4 regions of the Micromonospora sp. NBC_00617 genome follow, and region 3 is predicted to be linked to each of the others. Evidence: riboswitches for the same ligand, from Rfam matches in the RefSeq annotation. Region 3 holds a riboswitch; each other region holds the start of a gene.
What was found. Region 3 has a riboswitch for cyclic di-AMP ahead of OG505_RS26525 (NlpC/P60 family protein). Riboswitches for the same ligand answer to the same signal wherever they lie in the genome.

Region 1: another riboswitch for cyclic di-AMP. It lies ahead of OG505_RS01080 (coiled-coil domain-containing protein); the one in region 3 lies ahead of OG505_RS26525 (NlpC/P60 family protein).
Region 2: another riboswitch for cyclic di-AMP. It lies ahead of OG505_RS24330 (coiled-coil domain-containing protein); the one in region 3 lies ahead of OG505_RS26525 (NlpC/P60 family protein).
Region 4: another riboswitch for cyclic di-AMP. It lies ahead of OG505_RS12170 (transglycosylase family protein); the one in region 3 lies ahead of OG505_RS26525 (NlpC/P60 family protein).

The regions. Positions count from the first base shown of each region.
Region 1 is NZ_CP107751.1:219,263-224,962, reverse strand. Features, by position in the region: gene OG505_RS01090 (HelD family protein) at 1-1,165, shown strand, start outside; gene OG505_RS01085 (cation diffusion facilitator family transporter) at 1,273-2,190, shown strand; cyclic di-AMP (ydaO/yuaA leader) riboswitch at 2,332-2,463, shown strand; gene OG505_RS01080 (coiled-coil domain-containing protein) at 2,469-3,536, shown strand; gene OG505_RS01075 (hypothetical protein) at 3,658-4,173, shown strand; gene OG505_RS01070 (SRPBCC family protein) at 4,280-4,747, opposite strand; gene OG505_RS01065 (1-phosphofructokinase family hexose kinase) at 4,920-5,700, shown strand, end outside.
Region 2 is NZ_CP107751.1:5,294,654-5,300,353, forward strand. Features, by position in the region: gene OG505_RS24310 (hypothetical protein) at 1-925, opposite strand, end outside; gene OG505_RS24315 (heavy-metal-associated domain-containing protein) at 940-1,149, opposite strand; gene OG505_RS24320 (metal-sensitive transcriptional regulator) at 1,299-1,595, shown strand; gene OG505_RS24325 (YibE/F family protein) at 1,979-3,343, shown strand; cyclic di-AMP (ydaO/yuaA leader) riboswitch at 3,510-3,640, shown strand; gene OG505_RS24330 (coiled-coil domain-containing protein) at 3,645-4,664, shown strand; gene OG505_RS24335 (carbonic anhydrase) at 4,723-5,451, opposite strand; gene OG505_RS24340 (helix-turn-helix transcriptional regulator) at 5,698-5,700, shown strand, end outside.
Region 3 is NZ_CP107751.1:5,752,385-5,758,084, reverse strand. Features, by position in the region: gene OG505_RS26530 (N-acetylmuramoyl-L-alanine amidase) at 1-1,334, opposite strand, end outside; cyclic di-AMP (ydaO/yuaA leader) riboswitch at 1,569-1,705, shown strand; gene OG505_RS26525 (NlpC/P60 family protein) at 1,719-2,759, shown strand; gene dcd (dCTP deaminase) at 2,848-3,426, opposite strand; gene OG505_RS26515 (pyridoxamine 5'-phosphate oxidase family protein) at 3,526-4,083, shown strand; gene OG505_RS26510 (zinc metalloprotease) at 4,162-5,145, opposite strand; tRNA gene OG505_RS26505 (tRNA-Gly) at 5,391-5,464, shown strand.
Region 4 is NZ_CP107751.1:2,644,173-2,649,872, forward strand. Features, by position in the region: gene OG505_RS12150 (helix-turn-helix transcriptional regulator) at 1-507, opposite strand, end outside; gene OG505_RS12155 (VOC family protein) at 602-1,039, shown strand; gene dinB (DNA polymerase IV) at 1,097-2,284, shown strand; gene OG505_RS12165 (hypothetical protein) at 2,396-2,734, shown strand; gene OG505_RS12170 (transglycosylase family protein) at 2,815-3,501, opposite strand; cyclic di-AMP (ydaO/yuaA leader) riboswitch at 3,501-3,645, opposite strand; gene OG505_RS12175 (ThuA domain-containing protein) at 3,827-4,183, opposite strand; gene OG505_RS12180 (peptidoglycan-binding protein) at 4,161-4,649, shown strand; gene OG505_RS12185 (peptidase inhibitor family I36 protein) at 4,734-5,135, opposite strand; gene OG505_RS12190 (AfsR/SARP family transcriptional regulator) at 5,317-5,700, shown strand, end outside.

The DNA of each region.
Region 1 (5,700 bases), 1.7 Mb from region 3:
GCTGGACCGGGCCGAGCTGGACCGGATCCGGGACCGCGCGCTGCACCGTGGCGCCCGGCGCAACGAGGCACGCCGGGCCGGCTTCGACGGTGTGTTCGCCGCGCTCTGGGCGCAGGCCCGTGCGGTGGGCATCACCCGGCTGCCGGAGCAGCGGGCCTTCGAGGGCGAGATCGCCGAGCGGCCGGAGTTCCGGGAGTTCCTCAAGGCGTGGTGGCCGCGCCTGCACCCCCGACACGTGCTCGGCTGGCTGGCTCGCCCGGATCGGCTGCGTCGGTACGCCGGCGGGATCCTCTCCGGCGCGGAGATCAGGCTGCTCACGACCGCTTACCAGAGCCTGGACACCGCGGGTCTGACCATCGCCGACGTGGCGCTGCTGGACGAGTTGGACGCGCTGCTCGGCAAGCCGATGCAGCCGGCGCGGGCCCGCCGCGACCCGTTCCAGCTCGCCGGGGGCGTGCGCGAGCTGAGCACCGCCAGCGACCGGCAGCGGGCCGCCCGCGCGGCGGCCCGGGAGCGTCCCGAGGACTACCGGGAGTACGCGCATGTGGTGGTGGACGAGGCGCAGGACGTCTCGCCGATGCAGTGGCGGATGGTCGGACGGCGTGGCCGCCTGGCCTCCTGGACCGTCGTGGGCGACCCGGCGCAGACCGCGTGGACCGGCGATCCCGAGGAGCTGACCCGCGCCCGGGACCAGGCGCTGGGCCGGCGCAAGCGACACGATTTCACGCTCACCACCAACTACCGCAACTCGGCGGAGATCTTCGCGGTGGCGGCGGCGGAGATCCGGCGGCTCTACCCGGACCTGTCGTTGCCGACCGCCGTCCGCTCCACCGGGATCGACCCCGTCGAGCTGGTGGTGCCGCCCGCCGGGTTGGAGACCGCGGTCGTGGGGGCGGCCACCGGCCTGCTGGCCGAGGTGGACGGCACGGTCGGGGTGATCACGCCGGTCACCCGCCGCGACGAGGTCGCCGGTTGGCTCGGCTCACTCGGCGCGGCGCGGCTGCAGGTGGTGACCAGCCTGGAGGCGAAGGGCATGGAGTACGACGGGGTGGTGCTGGTCGCCCCGAGCGAGATCCGTGCCGATCCGGGTTCCGGCGTACGCACGCTCTACGTGGCGCTCTCGCGGGCCACCCAGCGGCTCACCACCATCGACCCGACCGGCTGACCCGCGGGTTGCGGTGTCGACGGGTGGATCCCGCCCGTACAGTTGCATACATAGCGATGTGAACATACATTTGACCGGGTCCCGGGTGGCGACGGAGGGTGGATCTCGTGGGAGCAGGTCATGACCACCACCACGGGTCGGTCGCCAACGCCGCCCACCAGCACCGGGGCCGGCTCTGGGCCGCGTTCGGGCTGCTCGCCACCCTGATGGTGGTCGAGGGCGTGGCCGCCTTCCACACCGGCTCGCTCGCCCTGCTCTCTGACGCCGGGCACATGTTCACCGACGTGCTGGGCATCGGGATGGCGCTCGCCGCGATCACCGCCACCCGGCGGGCCACCGGCGACCCGCAGCGCACCTTCGGGCTCTACCGCCTTGAGGTGCTCGCCGCCCTGGCCAACGCCGTCCTGCTCTCCGGCGTGGCGGTCTACGTGCTGATCGAGGCGATCGGCCGGTTCGGCGACCCCCACGAGGTGCTGACCGGCCCGATGCTCGCGGTGGCCGTCCTCGGCCTGCTCGCGAACGTGGTCGCGTTCGCGCTGCTGCGCGCCGGCGCCCGGGAGAGCATCAACCTCCAGGGCGCCTACCTGGAGGTGCTCGGCGACCTGCTCGGCTCGCTCGGCGTAATCGGCGCGGCGCTGCTCATCGCGGTCACCGAGTGGTGGTGGGCCGACCCCTTGGTCGCGGTCGCCATCGGCGTGTTCATCCTGCCGCGCACCTGGCGGCTGGGGCGCGCGGCCGTCCGCATCCTGGTGCAGGCCGCGCCGGAACACCTCCAGGTCACCGCCGTGCACGACCGACTGGCCGCGGTGCCCGGCGTGGTCGAGGTGCACGACCTGCACGTCTGGACGCTCACCTCGGGCATGGAGGTGGCCTCCGCGCACCTGATCATGGCACCCGGCGGGGAGGTCGGCGCGGTGCTCACCGCAGCGCGTACCGCCCTGCGGGAGGACTTCCGCATCGAGCATGCCACGCTGCAGATCGAGCCCGCCGCCGCCCCGGGCGCCTGCGGGTCGATCGAGTGGTGATCGCTTATCTGACCAAAAGACCGGTTCGCCGTCATTCCCGGTGGTGACGCAGACACCTTCCGTCACATCGACTGCACACGTCCCACCTGCCCCGGTAGGCTCGTCCCCGGCCACCACCCGGCGGCGCCCTCCCGGCGCCGGTGGCGGCCGCCGCCTAATCACCCGAGAGGGCGAACCGGGGAACCATGTTCCTGGGGTGCATCCGCGCCAGCGGTAGGGATCTTCCGTCCCGAACCCGTCAGCTAACCCGGTCGGCGGCTGACGGAAGGACATGCGTAGTGGCACCAGCACGACCACCCGCCGCCCGACTCGCGGCACTGATCGTCATGATGGTCACCCTCGGCGTCGCGCTCCCGGTGGGCGCCGCCACCGCCGCTCCCCCCGGCGGCCTGCGGGCCGCCGCGGCGCCCGACGGCGACGAGGAGGGCGGCACCCCCGCGCTGCGGGCCCAACTGGAGGCCGCCAGCAAGGGCTACCTGGACGCGAAGCGCGCCCTGGACACCTCCGTCCAGCGACAGCAGCAACTCGCGGCCAAGCTGAAGACCACCGAGGCCGAGATGATTGTGCGCAACGGCAAGGTCGGCGAGATCGCCGGCGTGGCGTACCGCACCGGCCGGCTCAGCACCGTCTCGGCGCTGCTCAACACCAACACCCCCGAGGGCTTCATGGACCGGGCGGCCGCGCTGGACGTGGTGGCCGCCAACGAGGACCGGGTGCTGCGCGACCTGCACGCCACCCGGGACGAGGCCAACCGCACCCGCATCGCCCTGGACGGCGAGATCCGCGAGCAGCGCAAGCAGGTCGAGGTGATGGCCAAGCGCAAGGAGCAGGCCGAACGGGCCCTGACGGTCGCCACCAGCAAGCCGCGCACCACCGCCGCCGACACCAGCTCCAACCGGGGCACCTCCACCGCCAACGCCCAGCCCGCGCCGCGCAACTCCGACGGCTCCTGGCCATCCGAGTCGTGCAGCATCAACGACCCCACCCCGGCCAGCGGCTGCATCACCCCCCGCACCCTGCACGCCCTCAACCAGGCAAAGGCCGCCGGCTTCACCCGGTACGTCTCCTGTCACCGCTCGGGCGGCTCCGGCGAACACCCGAAGGGTCGGGCCTGCGACTTCGCCGCGCAGAAGGGCGGCTTCGGCGGGGACGCCACCGGCGGCGACAAGACGTACGGCAACAACCTGGCCGCCTACTTCATCCGCAACTCCGACCGGCTCGCCGTGCTCTACGTGATCTGGTACCGGCAGATCTGGCTACCCAGCAGCGGGTGGAAGTCGTACAGCGGGGGGAACGGCGACCCCTCCAGCGATCACACCAACCACGTACACCTGTCGGTGTACTGACCCCACCGGTGGCCGGCGCACCTCGACAGGGTGCGCCGGCCCCGGGTACGTCAGCGGACGTACCCGGGACGTCGCCGGCGGTCGGACGACCCGGCCGGGCCGGGCCGGCAGCATGTCGGGCATGCCGCGAATCCCGCCCGCCACCCGCAAGGCGCTGCTCACCCTGCACCTCGTCACCTCGCTCGGTTGGCTCGGGGCCGACCTGGTGCTGCTCACCCTCGGCATCGCGGCTCAGCGCGGCGCCGACCCGGCCGTGGTCTATCCGGTCGCCGGGCTCGTCGGCACGGTGCTGTTCGCGCCGCTGAGCGTGCTCGTCTGGCTCGTCGGCGTCGCCAGCGCGCTGCTCACCCCGTGGGGCCTGGTGCGCTACCGGTGGGTGCTGGTCAAGCTCGTGATCACCACGGTGATGGTCGGGCTGGTGCTATTCCTGCTCACCCCGAACCTGCGGCACGCGAGCGCGCTGGGCGCCGCCCTGCCCGCCCGGGATCGCGCCGACCTGGTGATCGCGCCCGCGGTGTCGACCAGCCTCATGATCATCGCGACCGTGCTCTCCACGTACAAGCCCTGGGGCCGTCGCCCCGCCCGCCCCACGACCGCACCCCGCGCAGCGCAAGATCGCGTAACAACAACGAAGTAGTGGCCACCGCGCCGCAGGACGCCACTACATCCAGGATCGAGCACGATCATGCCGCGAGGCGGCGAGCGGCCGGGGCCGCGGGCGCGGCGGGCGTCGGGGCGAGGGGTCAGGCCGGGGGTTGTTCGTCGCCGGTGGTGTCCAGAGCCGCGCCGAGGCGGGTGGCCAGGGCCAGGTGGGCGGCGCGGGCCTGCTGGAAGGCGTACCGGAACAGGGGCGCCGGCGCGCGCAGGGTGATGTCGACGTCGATCCGGACCAGCCCGTCCGGCTCGGCGCGCAGCCGGGTGTGGTTGCGGACGGTGGTGGCCGGCCACTGGCGGGCCACCGTGACGATCTCGTCCGGCTCGCAGATCAGCACGTCCGCCTGGTAGGTGGTGCGGAAGCGCAACGGCCCCATCGCCAACCTGTCGTTGATCGTGTAGCTGGCTCGGGCGCCCGGACGGGGCGGCACCCGGCGGACCCGGACGATCAGGGGGTGCAACTCGCCCTGGCGGGTCAGGTCGCTCAACAACGCCGCCGCCTCGGCGAGCGAGCAGCGGGCCTGGACGGTGTAGCTGAAGCTGTCGCTGCTGAACACACCGTCTCCCGACGTCGCTGGTCGCACGATCGTCCCGCACCCGGCGCACGCTGGCAACGCCCGGACGGACACCGTGCGTTGTCCCGGTATTCGCACAGCGTTCCCATTACGGTCGGCTGAGGGGGAGATCACCGGTGGCAACGAAGGGTGGACACATGTTCGGTGACGACCGGTGAGCGGGCACGTGATGGTCTTCGCGCCCACCCCGCAGCTGACGGTGACCGTGGACCAGCCGAACGACCAGCCCGAACTGCACCTGCACCCCGGCGGCCAGGGCGTCTGGCAGGCCCGCATGGTGCTGTCGCTCGGGGTCGACGTGGTGCTCTGCGCCGCGCTCGGTGGCGAGATCGGCCAGGTACTGGAGCCGCTGCTGGTCAGCGAGGGGGTGGACCTGAAGGTGGTGGTGCGCGACTCCGGCAGCGGCGGGTACGTGCACGACCGGCGGGACGGGTCCCGACAGGAGGTCGTGGACGTGCCCGGGGACCGACTGAGCCGCCACGAGCTGGACGAGTTGTACAACCTGGCGCTCGGCGAGGGACTGCGCGCCGACGTGAGCGTCCTCAGTGGCCCGAACGCGCCGTGGCTCGTCCCGGCCGACCTGTACCGCCGCTTCGCCGCCGACCTCGGCGCCAACGGCAGCCGGGTGGTGGTCGATCTGTCCGGTGATCATTTGGGCGCCGTACTGGACAGCGGTGTGTTCTTTCTGAAGGTGAGTCACGAGGAGCTGATCCGTGACGGTCGCGCCCGCGGTGGGGACGGCGCCGAGCTGGCCCAGGCGATGTACGACCTGCACGCCGCCGGCGCCGAGACGGTGGTGGTGAGCCGAGCCGACCAGCCGGCGCTGGCGCTCATCGACGGGGAGCTCTTCGAGGTGCAGATGCCCCGGCTGGAGGCCGCCGATCCGCGCGGCGCGGGCGACTCGATGACCGCCGGCGTGGCGGCCGTGATCGCCC
Region 2 (5,700 bases), 460 kb from region 3:
GGCCGGGGGCGCCGTGCTCGGTCGGCGCCGGCCCGCTCGGGGTAAGGTCGCCCCCGGTCGAGGCGGTGCCGACGACGACGGTGAACTCGGCGGTGTGCACCCGCCCGCCGTGCCGGAAGTCGAGGTAGAGCCGGTAGCTGCCGGCCGACGGCACCTCGGCGAAGAAGGTGATCTCCGGACCGGACCGGGTGCGTCCGTCGCCGGGCGTTCCGTCCGGGTGTACGTGCAGGTACGCGAGATCGCCCCGGCGCAGCGCCACCAGGTGCCCGTACGCCCCCAGGTAGGGCTCCAGGTCGGTGACCGGTCGCCCGTCGCGGCTGACGCTCAGGGCGAGTGCCGAGGTACGGCCGGGCTGCGGCACACCGGCCAGGGTGACGGTGTAGCCGTCGACGGTGGTGCTGCTCGCCGGGGCGGGCAGCGGTCGTTCGGTCAGCTCACCGGGGACGGTCACGTCCACGCCGAGGGTCAGCGCCTCGCCCCCGGTGGGCGTGAAGTCGGCGAATGCCCGCCACTGCCCGGGGCCGTCCAGCGGGGTCTCGACCCGCCAGGTGCCGTCCGGGGCGAGGTCGGGGTGCACGTGGTGGAAGCCGGACAGGTCCCGCCGGGCGACGATCAGGTGCATCCGCTTGTCGTGCGCCACGTCGTACCTGGTCACCGGCCGGCCGTCCGGCCCGCCGATCCGGAAGGCGAACTCGCCCGCCGGGGCGGCGACCGGAACGAGCGTGTAGCCACGGTCGGAGACGAGCAGGCCGCCGGGAACCTGGTCGGTCACCTCGTCCTGCACGGTGGAGCCCGGGGTGTGGGCGGCGCCGCCGTCGGGCCGACCCTCGGCGACCGGGTCGACCACCCGGCCGACCCCGTACGCCGCGCCGAAGACCGCCGCGAGGCCGAGGGCGAACCCGCTCATTCTGGTCACGGTGTTCATCCCGGGCCTCCCGCTCACGCCTCGACGAGGTCGTAACCGGCCTCGTCGACCGCGGCCCGGACGGACTCCACGGCCACCGGCTGCTCGCTGGTGACGGTGACCCGGCCGGTGGCGAGATCCACCTGCACGTCGCGCACCCCGGCGATGGCGCCCACCTCGGCGCTGACCGCGCTGACGCAGTGCCCGCAGGTCATGCCCCGCACCTGGTACGTCGTGTCGACCATTGAATCGCTCCCTTCGTCGTCCGTCAGCCTATACCCCCCAGGGGTAAGGGCGAGGCGGACTCGTGACCGGTCCGGTACCGGTACCCGGTGGGGGTATCGGACACGCGGGACGTTACCATACCCCCCAGGGGTACGCTATCCTCGTCGCCATGACCGCACCCACGCCGATCCGCGGGTACACCGCCAGCAAGGACCAACTGCTCGCGCGGCTCCGCCGCGTCGAGGGGCAGGTCCGGGGCATCGAGAAGATGGTCGACGAGGACCGTTACTGCATCGACGTGCTCACCCAGATCTCCGCGATCCAGGCCGCGCTCGACAAGGTGGCCCTGGGTCTGCTCGACGGGCACGCCCGGCACTGCATGCACGAGGGCGCGGCCGAGGGCCGGGCCGACGAAATGGCCACCGAGATGATGGCGGCCGTCGGCCGGCTCATGAAGCGCGGTTGAGGGCCGGCTCCTGAAGCGCGACTGAGGGGCCGACTCCTGACGGGCCGAGCCGTGGGCCGGTCCGGCCCGGAGTGGCGCGCCCCGCGCTCCGGTGGACGGCGCGCGGGCGGGCGCGTCCGACACTCCGCCACGACCTGCGACCCCCGGCCCGGCTGACTAGCATCTCCGACGATGGCTCAGCGGACCCCGCCACGCAGTCCGGCATCGGCACCGCCACGATGCGGTGCTGCCGCCGCCCACCAGCCGGGCCGGCCTGTCACTGCCCGTGGTCGTCGCGTCGTCAACCAGCAATTCGATGCGCTCGTCACCGCGTTCGTCCGGCGGAGGTGAACCGCCCGGCCCGTCGGCACGTACCCCGCACCGGATCGTTGGGAGTTCTCGCATTGGGTTCCGACCACAGCCATACCGCCCGCCCCGCCCCGCCCCGGGTCCGGCGGATCCTCGTCGCGACGGTGGTGCCGCTCTTCGTGGCCACCGTCGTCGCCGCCGTGGTGCTCTGGCCACGGGACGGGGCGCCGCAGACCGGCGGCGGCACGGACGCGCCGCGCCACCACGGCACGGTGACCCGGGTGGTGACCGAACCCTGCCCACCGTCGGCCAGCCCGGAGGGCACGCCGGCCACCGGGCCGTGCGGGACGGTGGACGTACGGGTCGAGGACGGGCCGAGCGCCGGCCAGCAGGTGCGGACGCCCGTCCCCGCCGGACCCGGCGCTCCACGGGTCGAGGTCGGCGACGACGTCGTCCTGGTCGAGCTGGCCGACCCGGCCGATCCCGCCACCAGCAGCTGGAACATCGCCGAGCATCAGCGCGGAACGCCGCTGGTGTGGCTCGCGGTGGTCTTCGCCGCCGCGATCGTCGCGTTCGGCCGGTGGCGGGGCCTGGCCGCGCTGGCTGGGCTGGCCGCCAGCTTCGCCATCCTGCTCACCTTCGTGTTGCCAGGCATCAGCGCCGGCCGGTCACCGCTGCTGGTGGCGGTGGTCGGCGCAGCCCTGATCATGTTCGTGGTGCTCTACCTGACACACGGAGTGACAGCGCAGACCTCGGTCGCGGTGCTCGGCACCCTGGGCAGCCTGGTGCTCACCGGCGTGCTCGCGACCATCGCCACGGCCGCCACCCGGCTCACCGGCTTCGGCAGCGAGGACGCCACCACGCTGTCGATGTTCCAGGCCCATGTCGACCTGCGCGGCCTGCTGCTCGCCGGGATCATCATCGGCTCACTCGGGGTGCTCGACGACGTGACCGTCACCCAGGCCGCCACCGTCACCGAGCTGGCGAACGCCAATCCCGGTCTGAGCCGGCTACAGCTCTACCGGGCGGCCACCCGGGTCGGCCGGGCGCACATCGCCTCCACGGTCAACACCATCGTCCTGGCGTACGCGGGTGCGTCACTACCGCTGCTGCTCCTGCTCACCGCCGACACCCGCCCCCTCGGGCAGATCCTGACGAGCGAGTTCCTCGCCCAGGAGATCGTCCGCAGCGCGGTCGCCACGCTCGGCCTGATCGCCGCCGTACCCCTCACCACCGGGCTGGCCGCCGTGGTGACCGCGGCCGGGTCGACGCCGGCGCAGGGCGCGGACGCCGACGTCCTGACACCGCGCCCCCGTCCGGACCGGACGGAGGCACTGGCCGCCCTCAGCTCCCCGCCGCGGGGCCGGCCCGACGGGCCCGACCCGGAGCGGAACGCACCCCCACCCACCGCCACCACCGCGTGGCCAGAGCCGAACAGGAGCACTGATACGGCATGGTGAGACTCCTCAGCGTGACCGGATCGGGCATCCGCCCTGAGAACCGCGTCACTGCTCACTCAACGCCATGGCGAAATGACACTTTTAGTCGGCATCAGGACGTAGCTCAGGCGGTGGATTCTCGGGTAACCTCGCTGCCGGCCACCGACGAAGGCGCGCAGCGGCGCCTGCGGTGCCACCGCCCAATCGCCAACCGGCGAGCCGGGGACCCAGGTACGTGGGGTGAATCCGCGACAGCGGTAGGGGCCACTTCCGCTCCGAACCCGTCAGCTAACCCGGTCGGCGGTCGACGGAAGGGAACATTGTGACGGCACCCCTACGCCGCTGGTTGACACCCGTGGTGGCCGTGCTCGCTGCGCTGACCGTGTTCGCCGGACCCCTCCCGGCCCACGCCGCCCCGACGACCCCCGCACCGTCCGGGCACGAAGAGGAAGACGAACCCAAGCTCCTCAACGACGTCATCGAGCAGACCAACCGGGACTACGTGGCGGCCAAGTCCAAGCTGGACAAGTCCAAGAAGCGGCAGCTTGAGCTGGCGGTGGAGGTCGAGCGGGCCAAGGCCGACCTGGAGGCGCTGGCCCCGCAGGTCGGGCAGATCGCCGCCCAGTCGTACCGGACCGGACGGATCGGCGCGATCGCGATGCTGCTGGAGAGCGACGCCCCGGACTCGTTCGTCCGGCGGGCCGCGGCGCTCGACGAGATGAACATGGTCAACGAGAAGAAGCTCGCCGAGGTCAACACGGTCAAGTCCCGCGCCGAGCAGGCCAAGCTGGCCCTCGACGCGGAGGTCCGCGAGCAGCAGAAGCAGACCGCCCTGATGGCGAAGGACAAGCGCGACGCGGACAAGGCCCTCGCGCTGGTCGGCGGTCAGGGTTTCACCGGCGGCCTGGTCGACGCCGTCTCGCCGGTCGCCCGGATCGCCCCGGGTCGCACCGCCGACGGTGACTGGAAGCCCCAGTCGTGCAGCGAGGACGACCCCACCACCTCCGGTTGCGTCACCCCGCGCACCCTGCACGCGTACAAGGAGGTCAAGCGGGCCGGGTTCAACCGGTTCGTCGGCTGTCACCGCAACGGTGGCCCGTACGAGCACCCGAAGGGCCGCGCCTGTGACTGGTCGTTGCAGAAGAGCGGCTTCAGCCCGTGGCACAACAACGACACCCGCATGTACGGCAACAACGTCGCCGCGTTCCTCATCCGCAACGCCGACCGCCTCGGCATCTACTACGTGATCTGGAACCGGCAGATCTGGTTCCCGGCAACCGGCTGGAAGTCGTACAGCGGGCCGTCGAACCACACCGACCACGTGCACATGTCGTTGCTCTGACTCGGCGTCACGAAGTCCGAGGGCCGTCCCGCTACCAGGCGGGGCGGCCCTCGTCGTATCAGGCGGCGGCGGAAGCTGCCGGGGCGTCCGAGGCGCCGGGCGCGTCGGACGGCGCGGCACCCGCCGGTTCGGGGGTCACCGGGCGCACCACGCCGGCGGCGAGCCGGTACGACATGCCCACCACCGCACACCGCCCCTGCGCCACCTCGTCGGCCAGCACGGGCGACTGCCCGAGCAGCGTCTCGACGGTCTGCGCGATGTGAATGTCGACGATGCCGTCGATGTCGTCCACGCCCTCGGCGGTGGCACGTCGCAGGCTGGGCAGCACCGCGTCGACCACCGCGGGAAGGTGCCCCGGGGGCGCGACGCCGGTGGCGGCCGCCTCGCGGGCAGCCTGCACGGCACCGCACGAGTCGTGGCCGAGAACCACCACCAGTGGAGTGCCGAGCACGATCACCGCGTACTCCACGCTGCCCAGCACCTCCGGGCCCGCGGTGTGCCCGGCCGTACGGACCACGAAGAGGTCGCCCAGCCCCCGGTCGAAGATGATCTCAGCGGCCAGGCGGGAGTCGGAGCAGCCCACGATCACCGCGAACGGGTGCTGCCCGTCGGCCACGGCGGCCCGGTGCCCGGCGTCCTGGTTGGGGTGGCGCGGCACCCCGCTGACGAAGCGCCGGTTGCCGGCGGCCAGCTCGGCGTACGCTCGGGCCGGCTCGGTCGGCGTCGACGCTCGATCGGCGGCCCGCTGCGGACCGGGCTGCCCTCCAGGCGTACCGGAACGGCTCATTCCCGCACCTCTTTTCCACGCGTTTGACCTGCTCAAGAGGCTCTTCAGTCGGGCCGGCGGTGGGCGCTGGCTCAGGCTCCACCGTCACACGCACCGCAAGATGCGTCAAGATATGCGTGATTTAGATTTCATACGTAGACCCCGAACCGGCCCTTCGGCCGCTGGGACCGGGCCGGTCCGTCGGCACCTGGCCCGACCCTCCGGCCGGCACGGGGTGGGGCGGACAACCGGAGAGGCGGCTCCACGATG
Region 3 (5,700 bases):
TCGATCCGGACCAGCCCGGTGGCCGGGGTGCCGGTGTCCAGTCGCGGTGCGTGCAGCAGGTCGAAGTAGTGCGTCCAGTCCCAGTACGGCCCCGGGTCCCAGTGCATCCCGCGCACGGTCGACGCGATGGTGCCGGGCACGTTGTCGTGGCCGATGATGTGCTGGCGGTCCAGCGGGATGCCGTACCGCAGCGCGAGGTGCCGGACGAGCTTCGCCGAGGTCCGGTACATCGCCTCGGTGTACCAGGTGCCCTGTGCGGCGAAGCCCTCGTGTTCCAGGCCGATCGACTTCGCGTTGACGTACCAGTTGCCGGCGTGCCAGGCGACGTCCTTGGTCTTGACGTGCTGGGCGATGTGCCCGTCCACCGAGCGCAGCGAGTAGTGCCAGCTCACGTAGGTCGGGTCCTGGACGAGTTTCAGGGTGGTCGCCCAACTCGCCTCGGTGTCGTGGATGACGATGTACTCGATCTTCTGCCGGGCGGGCCGGTCGGAGAGATCGTGGTTGCCGTAGTCGCCGTCACCGAACGCCTCGTAGGGTGCCGGGATCCACTCACAGGAGACGGTCCGCGGGCACTCCAGCCCGTCCGGGTGGGCGAGTCGTCGCAGGCCCAGCCGGTCCAACCAGGACCGCTGGGGTTGGACCGCACGGGCCGGCAACGTCACCCGCTGGCCGTCGTCGGTCACGCGGGACTCGCCGGCGCCGATGGTGGTGAAGACCTCGTCGGCGAAGGTCGCCGCGGCGTCGGCGCTGTCCGCGCCGGCGTAGCGGGCCACCGCGCCGTACCAGGTGGCGGGGTCGGTGCCGGCACCGACCGGGGCACCCACCTCCCGTTGGTACGCGGCCAGCAGCGCCGCGCCGCCCCGGATGTTGGTCGTCGCGTCGCTGCGCAGCGCCTCGGGGGTGGCGCCGGTCAGCGCGGCGGCGGCGTCGACGGTCTGCATCGCGGCGGTGGGCGGCGCGGGATCCGTGGCCGGTGCGGGTGCCAGGACGGCACGGGAGTCGTCGCCGCGCGGATCCTCGGTGCCGGCGTCGTGGTGGCCGCGCGCGGGTAGGGCGGCCACGTGGCGGGCATCGGTCAGGTGCATCGGTCCGTAGCCGCCGCTGGTGCTCGGGGTGCCGGCGTTGCTGTCCCAGCGGGACTCCAGGTAGGAGACCCCGAGCAGCACGGCGGTCGGCACGCCGTACTCGGTCGATGCGGCGGCGTACTGCTGCTGACGGTCGGCGGCAGGTGCGGCGGAGGCGGGGCCGGCGGTCAGCGGTACGGCGGCCGTGGCGATGACCACCGCGACCGCGAGCGATGCGCGCCGGCCGGCGGACAGGGTTGGACGTTCCATCGAACCCCCTAGATTTGACTGGTAACTGCGTGGTCACCTTCGCGCCGGTCGGGAGTCCGCGTCAATACCTTTCCATATATAAAACTGCGTCGAAAGAAACCTTCACACACGCTCGGTGATCCCCTCCAACCGGTACGGAGTGTCACGGCCGAACGGGTTGCGGATCGGTAACGGCCGTCTCTACTCTGGTCATTTGTCGGCCCGGTAGCAGGTCTGCCCATCCCGGGCGGTAACGGACCGACACCGCCGAGTCGCTTTCGAGCGAGCCGGGGACCCAGGTTCCCCCGGGGTGAATCCGCAGCCAGTGCGGTAGGGCGTCAACTTCCCGCCCGAACCCGTCAGCTAACCCGGTAGGCGGTCAGGAAGAAGGAGTGCGGAACCCCGGTGGCCCTCCATGCCCCGCGGCCGTCGTCCGAACGGTCGGCCTCGGCCGACCCGACGTCGACCGTGCCGCGTCCACGCTGGTCCCGCTTCACCACCGCCCTCGCCGCCCTGGTCGGCGTTGCCGTCGTCCTGACGGGCAGCGCCACGGCGGCCCACGCGGACCCGTCCGTCGCCGAGATCGAGAGCCAGATCGACGCCGACTGGAACAAGCTCGAACCGGTCATCGAACGGCACAACGCCACCCGCGCGGACCTGGCCGTCAAGCGCAAGCAGGCCGACGCGCTCGCCGCCCGCATCGCGCCCCTGGAGCGCCAGGTCGACGCCGCGATGGACAAGGTCAGCGCGCTGGCCGTGCGCGCGTACATGGGCGAGAACCTGTCGACCGTCAACACGATGCTCGGCAGCCGGTCGCCCGGCGAGATGGTCGGGCAGCTCGAGATGCTCGACCGGTTCGCCCACAACCAGCAGCAGGACGTTCGGCAGGTCGCTGATCTCCGCGACGAGCTGGCCCGGCAGAAGGCGCCGCTCGACGAGATGGTGGCCCAGCTGACCCGGACCGAGGCGCAGCTGGCGGCGAAGAAGAAGCAGATCAACGACGAGATCGACCGGCTGCAGAAGCTGCGCCTCAAGGTGTACGGCAACGGCGGCGGCGGTCCGCTGCGTCCGGCGCCCTGCCCGGCCAGCTACCCGGGCGGCGGCGCGGGCACGGCGGTCAAGTTCGCCTGCGCCCAGATCGGCAAGCCGTACGTGTGGGGCGCCGAGGGTCCGAACTCGTACGACTGTTCCGGGCTGATGCTCGCCGCGTGGGCGAAGGCCGGCGTGTCGCTGCCGCACAACGCCGCCGCGCAGAGCCGGGTGACCAAGAACGTCAGCAGGGGCGATCTGCGCCCCGGTGACCTGGTCTTCTACTACAGCGACATCCACCATGTCGGCATGTACGTCGGCAATGGCTGGGTGGTGCACGCCTCCCAGGCCGGTCAGCCCATCAAGATGAAGAAGGTCGACGACGGGCCGATCCACAGCTACGGCCGCCCCGGCTGAGATGTAAGGAGGGGCCCCTTATTAACGCCTCCGGTATAGAAGGGGCCCCTTATTAACAGCCGGTGGGTGCAATGCCCGACGACTGGCTTCAGCGGGTCGGCCAGGTACGCCAGTGCTGCCAGGCGCGGCTCGGGGTCGGGCCGCGCTGCCCCTGGTAGCGCGAGCCGTAGACCACCGAGCCGTACGGGTGCTCGGCCGGCGAGGAGAGCCGGAAGATGCAGAGCTGGCCGATCTTCATTCCCGGCCAGAGGGTGATCGGGAGGTTCGCCACGTTGGACAGCTCCAGCGTCACGTGACCGGAGAAGCCCGGGTCGATGAACCCGGCGGTGGAGTGGGTGAGCAGGCCGAGGCGGCCCAGTGAGCTCTTTCCCTCCAGCCGGCCGGCGAGCTGGTCGCCGAGCGAGATCACTTCCATCGTCGAGGCGAGCACGAACTCCCCCGGGTGCAGCACGAACGGCTCGCCGTCGGGCACCTCGACCATCGAGGTCAGGTCGTCCTGCTGCATGGCCGGGTCGATGTGGGTGTAGAGATGGTTGTTGAAGACCCGGAACAGCCGGTCGAGTCGTACGTCGATGCTGGACGGTTGAACCAGAGTGGGCTCGAAAGGCTCCAGGCCCAGCGTGCCGGCCTTGATCTCGGTGACCAGGTCGCGGTCGGAGAGCAGCATCGGACCACCATAGCCGCGTCGGCCGGACCGGCCGGATTCGGTGCCGGTGACCAGCGCGTCGAGGTCGCTGCTCGTACATTTGTTCGATAGAATGCCGGCATGGCTTCCTGGTCCGAATTCGCCGCCGACGAGCCCCGCCTCGCCGACGGGATCCGCGTTCTCCTGCAGCAGTACGGGCCGGGCTTCGGCTACCTGGCCACGGTCCGCGCCGACGGCGGGCCCCGGGTCCATCCGGTCTCCCCGGTCATCACCGACGAGGGTCTCTTCTGCTTCATCATCGACTCGCCGAAGCGCCGCGACCTCGAACGGGACGGCCGCTACGCGCTGCACTCGTTCCCTCCGGAGGAGAGCGACGACGAGGCGTACGTGGCGGGCCACGCCTGGCCGGTCACCGACCCGGTTCAGGTGGCCCGACTGGCGCAGAGCGCCCGGGCCGAGCCGCAGGTCGACTGGCGGCTGTTCGAGTTCACCGTCGACGTGGCGATGTTGACCCGTCGCGAGCAGCACGCCGCCGGCGTCCCGGGTGTCACCCCGAGCCGCCCGGCCGTGCGGGTCTGGCTGGACCCGCAAGCCCCGCCCGCACCGGCCGCGCCTGTCGCCGTACCGCAGACGCGCCCGGCCCGCCGCAGCCGTGACGTGCAGTGCACGGCCGCCTGACCACGACCCTCTTGTCCACCAAAACGCCGGTGCCGGCTCCGTCGCGACGAAGCCGGCACCAGATGTACGCGAGGAGAGCTACGCCGCGCGGTACGCGTTCCACGCGGTCAGCATGCGGCTCGCCTGTCCCGGGGTGAACTGGTACATGCACGAGTCGTAGGTGTAGTCCATGAAGTTGGTGATCGGGTCCAGGCCGGTCGCCGAGCAGGTGTCCCGTCCGGTCGGGCACTGGTACGCCGGCGACGCCTCGGCCGGGGTGTCGCTGACGCCGTCACCGGAGCCGCCGCAGCCACCCTGGAAGGTGTGGTAGAGGTTCAGCCAGTGACCGATCTCGTGGGTGCCGGTGTCGCCCTGGTTGTAGTTGGTGGCGCTGCCGCCCGGCAGGGACTCGTTCAGCACGACCACGCCGTCCATGCTGCTGAGCTTGCGCTGCGGGAAGGTCGCCCAGCCCAGCAGGTCGTCGCTCAGCTCACCGAGGTAGATGTTGAGGGTGCTCTTGCCGCCCACCCGCAGCGACGACTTCATCGACCGCTCCGCCGACGAGCCGTCGACGATCGGGTACCAGGACGGGTTCGTTACTCGGTTGATCTTGTCGAGCCGGAAGGCGAACGCGGTGGCCGCGCCGCCCGTGCCGCCCGCGTAGGCCTGGTTGAGCACGCTGATCTGCGAGGTGATCATCGAATCCGGGATGTTGCCGCCGGCCCGGGTGCTGTCCCGCTGGATCACGTGCACCACCACCGGGATGGTGACGGTGGCCAGCGTCGTGGCGCCGGCGCCGGCCCGGAAGTTGGCGCGCTCGCGCAACGACGCCGCCAGGTCGGCGTCGCGCTCGCGGACCTGCTTCGCGGTCAGCTCGTTCGGCTCGTGCTTGGCCCCGGCGCCGGGCTTCACCCGGGCGTTGGCGTGGCTGTCGGCCGGCTCCGCGCAGGCGCCGCTCGGCGCCGCGGAGAATGCCGAGGCAGCCGGAACTACGCCCACCGCCGCCGTGCTCAGCAGCAGCGCGAGGGTCGTCGACGCGACGCCGGCGACACGCCGGGTCAGCAGGTTGGGACGAGGTCCCATGGGCCCACCTCTTTCTAACGGCGCGGCAGGGGGTGTGTCACGCCGTGGCTGGAAACGTGGGGCAGACGTTACAACCCATCGACGCATTTGAGAACGGACACGTGTTGCCGCGCGGAAACTTTTTCGTGTGTGCAGGTGGCGCGGAGGCGACCTGCCGTCATCTCCCGGCCTCGGCGGGTGGCGGGACGGGTGCGCGGGGTACCTGGGTGCACCGGCGCGGTGACTCAGGTACAGTGGTGCCGCTTGCGGGTGTAGTTCAATGGCAGAACATCAGCTTCCCAAGCTGACAGTGCGGGTTCGATTCCCGTCACCCGCTCCAACGTGAGGCCCCAGCTCAGGACCGGTTCCTGGCTGGGGCCTCGTTCGTGTGGCGCGAGTGAGTCCTTTCGTAGCGACCGCCGCCAGGAGTCACGTGGCCGCACAGCGCGTGTCGCCGTCGCCGCTGAACGCTCACCTTCGGCTTGGCAGCGGCTGCGGCCTCTGTAGCCAGCGAAGCATCGGTGACATGTGGTCAATGCTCATGATCGTCGAACTCGCCGGTGGGCCACGTCGTTT
Region 4 (5,700 bases), 3.1 Mb from region 3:
CCGTTCACCGGCGTCGCGACCGGCGTAGCGGAACCGCACCCGCACCGCGTCACGGCAGGCACGGGCGAGGGTCACCAGCAGCTCCGCATCGATCTCCACCACCGGTCCGACGAGGGTATCCGTCCAGCCGTGCACCGCTCGCACCTCGGCGCGCAGCCGCGCCGGCATCACCTGGTCAAGTTTCGTGAGTGCCCGCAGAGCCGCCTCGCCCGCCCCGGCGACCGTGCCTCCCGACGCCAGTCGCAGGGAAACCGCCGTGGCGATCGCCTCCTCGTCGTCGAGAAGCAGCGGCGGCAGCCGGGTGCCCGCGCCGAGCCGGTAGCCGCCGCCGACGCCAACCGACGCCTGGACGGGATACCCGAGCGCGCGGAGCCGTTGCACGTCACGGCGCACACAGCGGTCGGTGACACCCAGTTCGGCGGCGAGCTCGGTGGCCGTCCACGACGACCGCCGCTGCAACAGGGCCAGCGTCCGCAGCACCCGCTCCGTCGTCGCCTCCACCGTCACCCGCCGATCGTTGCACGAATAGCGGAACGATCCTGTCCGCCATCCGCGAGAGGGTGGCGGCATGACCAGCCAGACCAGGAAAGAGGGAGCTGTCATGGCCCGCGAGGTGCAGATCACGTTCGACGCCGCCGACCCGGCCAGCCTGGCGGCGTTCTGGGCCGAGACGCTCGACTACGAGTTGCAGGGGCCGCCCGGGGACTTCGACTCGTGGGACGCCGCGCTGGACGCGATGGGTGTGCCACCGGAGCGCCGCAACGACGCGTCGGCGGTGGTCGATCCCAGGGGCGCGGGGCCGCGCCTGTTCTTCCAGCGTGTGCCGGAGGGCAAGCAGGCCAAGAATCGCGTACACCTCGACGTGCGGGCCGCCCCCGGGCTCACGGGTGACGAGCGGATGGCGGCCCTGGAGGCGGAGGCCGAACGGCTCGTCGCCCGCGGCGCCACCCGCCTCGCACGGCACGAGCCCGCTCCCCCGCTCGGCGCCGGTCACCTCGTGCTCGCCGACCCCGAGGGCAACGAGTTCTGCCTCGACTGATCGGGCGTTCGCCCAGCTCACCGCCGCGATGGACGGGCGTCGTGCGAACATGTGTACGTGTCGACCGGCGCCCACATCCTGCACGCCGACCTGGACGCCTTCTACGCGTCGGTCGAGCAGCGCGACGACCCGCGCCTGCAGGGGCGGCCGGTGATCGTCGGCGGTGGTGTGGTGCTCGCCGCCAGCTACGAGGCGAAGGCGCGGGGTGTCCGCAGCGCGATGGGTGGCCAGCAGGCGCGCAGGCTGTGCCCGGACGCGATCGTGGTGCCGCCCCGGATGGCGGCGTACACGCAGGCCAGCCGGGCGGTGTTCGAGATCTTCCGGCAGACCACGCCGCTGGTCGAGGGGCTCTCCATCGACGAGGCGTTCCTCGACGTGGGCGGCCTGCGGCGGCTGGTCGGCGCACCGGTCGACATCGCCGAGCGGCTGCGCCGGGAGGTCCGCGACCGGGTCCGCCTGCCGATCACAGTGGGCGTGGCCCGGACGAAGTTCCTGGCGAAGGTGGCCAGCGGGGTGGCGAAACCGGACGGGCTGCTGGTCGTCGCCCCCGACGCCGAAGTGGAGTTCCTGCACCCGCTGCCGGTGGAACGGCTGTGGGGCGTCGGCCCGGTCACCGCGGCAAAGCTACGGGAGCGCCGGATCCGTACCGTCGGGGAGGTGGCCCGGCTCGGCGAGGCCGCGCTGGTGTCCCTGCTCGGGGCGGGCGCCGGCCGGCACCTGCACGCCCTGGCCCACAACCGCGACCCCCGGTCGGTGCAGGTGGGCCGCCGCCGGGGCTCGATGGGCGCGCAGCACGCGTTGAGCCCTACCCCGCATGCCCCCGCGGAGCTGGACGCCATCCTGGCGGGCCTGGTCGACCGGGTCACCCGGCGGATGCGGGCGGCCGGGCGGTCCGGGCGCACGGTGGTGCTGCGGCTGCGCTATGGCGACTACACCCGGGCCACCCGCTCGCACACCGTCCGCAAGGCGACCGCGGACACCACGCCGCTGCTGGACGCCGCGCGGGCGTTGCTGCGGGCCGCGCTGCCGGAGATCGAGCGCCGCGGAGTCACCCTGATCGGCGTCTCGGTCGGCAATCTCGACGACAACCCGGTGCAGCCGGAGCTGCCGTTCGACGTCGACACCGGGGCCGACCTGGACGCCGCGGTGGACGCGGTCCGCGACCGGTTCGGCTCGGCGGCGCTCACCCGGGCGGTGCTGCTGGGCCGGGACCCGGGCGTCGAGATGCCGCTGTTGCCGGACTGACGGGCACGACGCGCTGCCACGCAGATCACAGCGGGTGGGGGTTTACCGGCGGTGCGAGTGGAGACGTTTGGGGGAATCAGCCTGACAGGGGGGACCACCATGTCCGACGACATGAGCAACCGTGCGAGCCGGCGTGCCGAGCGTCCGCGCGACGTGACCGATCCGCTGCTCTGGCAGCTCGCGCTCGACGTGCTGGGCGCACACGAGCCGGACGGGAACGGCGCGTGCCGCAACCTGCTCTGCGCCGGCCAACCCTGGCCGTGTGCGGCGCGCAGCACCGCTGAACAGTCGCTCCGGCTGGCCCGGCGGGCGGACGACACATCGCCAACAGCCGCCCCGCAGCGATCCGACGCCGCCGCGTCGACCGGCCGGTCCCCGGAGAGGGCTTCGGCTGCGCGGCAGACCCGTGCGACCGGGTCGGTGTCGACGGCGACCGCTTCGGCCGCCTGAGGCCCACCCGCCGAACCGCCTCCCCGACATGCCAGCGGGCGCTCGACCGGAATCCGGTCGAGCGCCCGCTGCTGGTGCTCTTACAGGCTGAGCCGCTGGCCCGGAAGGATCAGACCCGGGTCGGCGCCGATCAGCTGCCGGTTGCGCTCGTACAGGGCCTGCCAGCCGCCCGCCTGGCGGTGGCTGTCGGCGATCTCCGACAGGGTGTCCCCCGGCTTGACGACGTACGTGTCGTCTCCGGCCGCGGGGGCGGTGCGCTCGTGGTTGCGGGTCGCCGGCTGGTCGCCGCGCGACGACCGCTCCTTCGGGGCGGTGGAGCGATCCTTCCGAGCGGTGGACCGGTCCTTCTCGGCAGTGGACTTCGACGACTTCGTCGAGGACTTCGCGGCGGCGCCGCCCGACGAACCGCCCTTGCGGCCACAGGTCGGCCACGCGCCGATGCCCTGCCCGTCGAGTACCTTCTCGGCGACGGCGATCTGCTCGCCGCGGCTGGCCAGGTCGGCACGGGCGGCGTACTTCTTGCCGCCGTAGCCGGCCCAGGTGCCCTGGGAGAACTGCAGGCCGCCGTAGTAGCCGTTACCGGTGTTGATCTTCCAGTTGCCGCCGGACTCGCACTGGGCGATCGCGTCCCAGTTGACACCGGCCTGGGCCGGGGCCGCGGGCCCGAAGAGGGCGACGGCGCCGGTGACCGCGCCGACGGCCAGGGTGCCGACGGCGACGCGGCGGGTGGTGACCCGTCGATGACGGGGCGTGTAGACAGACGTCATGTGTGGTTCCTCCACGCCGGCGAGGTGAGCTGTCGGGTTCGGGCCGAGGAGCCCGGCCGCGCGGTGGCGGCTTCACCCCGAGGTGACATGCACCGAGGAACGTGGGTCCCCCGCTCCTGCCCGGGGTTCTGGTATCCGACGACCGGGGGCAGGATTTGGCGTTGCCGGTCGTGGTGTCCACGGTGGTGGACTCGACCGACGGTAGGCACGGTCAGTGACCCTCGCCCAACGCTTGTGAACTTGTTCACCGGCGCACGCATAGCGCCTCTGCCAGCGGTTGCGGATGACGCGCGGCTGTGCACCGACCATGATGGACCGATTCCGATCAGGCCCGGTGGTCACCGTCCGTACGCAGCCAGGCGGTGATGCGACGGAGCAGTTCGACGTGTCCGGGCGACTCGTAGGACCGGGTGTCGTGACCGAGAGCGGAGTAGACCACCCGGCTGCGACCGAGGGTGCGTGCCCAGACCAGTGGATGGGTGGCGCCGCCCTCCTCGTGCGCGTACAGGCGAGCGGATGCGCGACGCTGGTGCGCCGGGCGAGGAACGGGCCGATCGGCGCTCCTGGGAATTGACGTTCGGGCAGGAAACCATAGATCGACGGCCGCGATGTTCGGAAGCACACCGGGTCGACCCCGGCAACCTTCCCAGGAGGAGAGCATGCCGATCCACCGGAGCCGCATCGGCCGCCGCAGTGCCGCCGCCACTCTCGTGACCGTACTGGCCAGCGCCGGCCTGACCCTGCTCGCACCGACCGCCGCGCACGCCTCCAGCCCGTGCACCAGCCTGACCTTCTACCGGGTCGGCGGCTACCCCGGCGGCGCGGACATGCACGTGCCAACCATTGGCTGGCAGACCGGGAACAAGCAGTGCTATCTCAGCTACGGCCACTCGGGTTCGGCGGTGCTGGTGCTGCAGGAGGCGCTGAACAACTGCTACGCGCGGTCACTGACCCTCGACGGCAACTACGGCTCGAAGACCCGCGACGCCGTCCGGTACGCCCAGCACAAGATCAACGAGGACATCGTGTACGCGAACATCGCCGAGGACGGCGAGTACGGCCCGCAGACCCGGGCGTACATGGGCTTCGCGATCTTCGGGGTCAACGGCGGCCCGGTCATCCCGAACGTCTGCTACTACCCGGGCTGAGCCGCGCGACGGCGCCGGTCGGAGTCCCCCGTGGATTCCGGCCGGCGCCGTCGTTGCGCCCCCCTACCCGGTTCGGTCCGCGGCTCAGCAGACGCGGACCGCCTCGATCCGCTGGTTCCAGGTCCCCCCGATCGCGGCCGAGTCGTACGCCAGGTTCGCCCGGTAGCCGTAGGCGTGCTGGTAGCCGAGCAGGCCGGTGGCGTTGGCGTTGTCCCAGAAGGTGGAGACGGTGCCCGACGGCCGGTTGTTGATGATCGACTGGGTCCTGTTGCGGAAGTACGAGGGCAGCCCGACGTCGTTGCAGCCGTTGTACGGCCCGTCGAGCAGGAAGATGTCGCCGCTGAAGTTGGCCCCGGCGTACAGGCAGAGCAGACCCGAGGGGCAGGCGTAGTTGGCCTGGGCCGGGCTCGGGGCGACGCCGAGCGCGGCGCCCACGGCAACCACGCCGAGCAGGGCGGACGTGAACCTTCGCAGAGCACTTCGCACGATGGTGACCTCCGGTGTCGTCACGACCGGAACAGGTCGTGAGTCGAATTGCCGACATCGCGTTGATCGATGCCGCTGTGCCAACATGATCTGCGCGGCAGGTCGACGAATTCCTGCCGGAATCTCAATCCGGCCGCTCGTCGGCGGATTGTCCGACTGGCGACGCGGCGAGCGGCGGTTCATGGAGATTCGAGTCCTCGGGCCGGTCGAGGTCTGGGCGGACGGCCGCCTGGTCGACGCCGGAGCAGCCCGCCAGCGCGCCGTCCTGGCCGCGCTGGCGGTCGACGTCGGCCGACCGGTCCACGTGGAGTCGCTGGTGGACCGGGTCTGGGGCGACACGCCACCGCCCAGGGTCCGCCACAACGTGCACGTCTACCTCGCCCGGCTCCGCCGCGTGCTGGCCGACGCGGGCGCACCGGACGCGCTGGTACGACGCTCCGGCGGGTACCTGCTCGACCAGCCACCGGAGACAGTGGACGGCCAGCACTTCGACTCGCTGCGGCGCCGGGCCGATGGACTGGTTGACGACGACCCCGAGCGGGTGGAGCTGTTGCGCCGGGCGCTG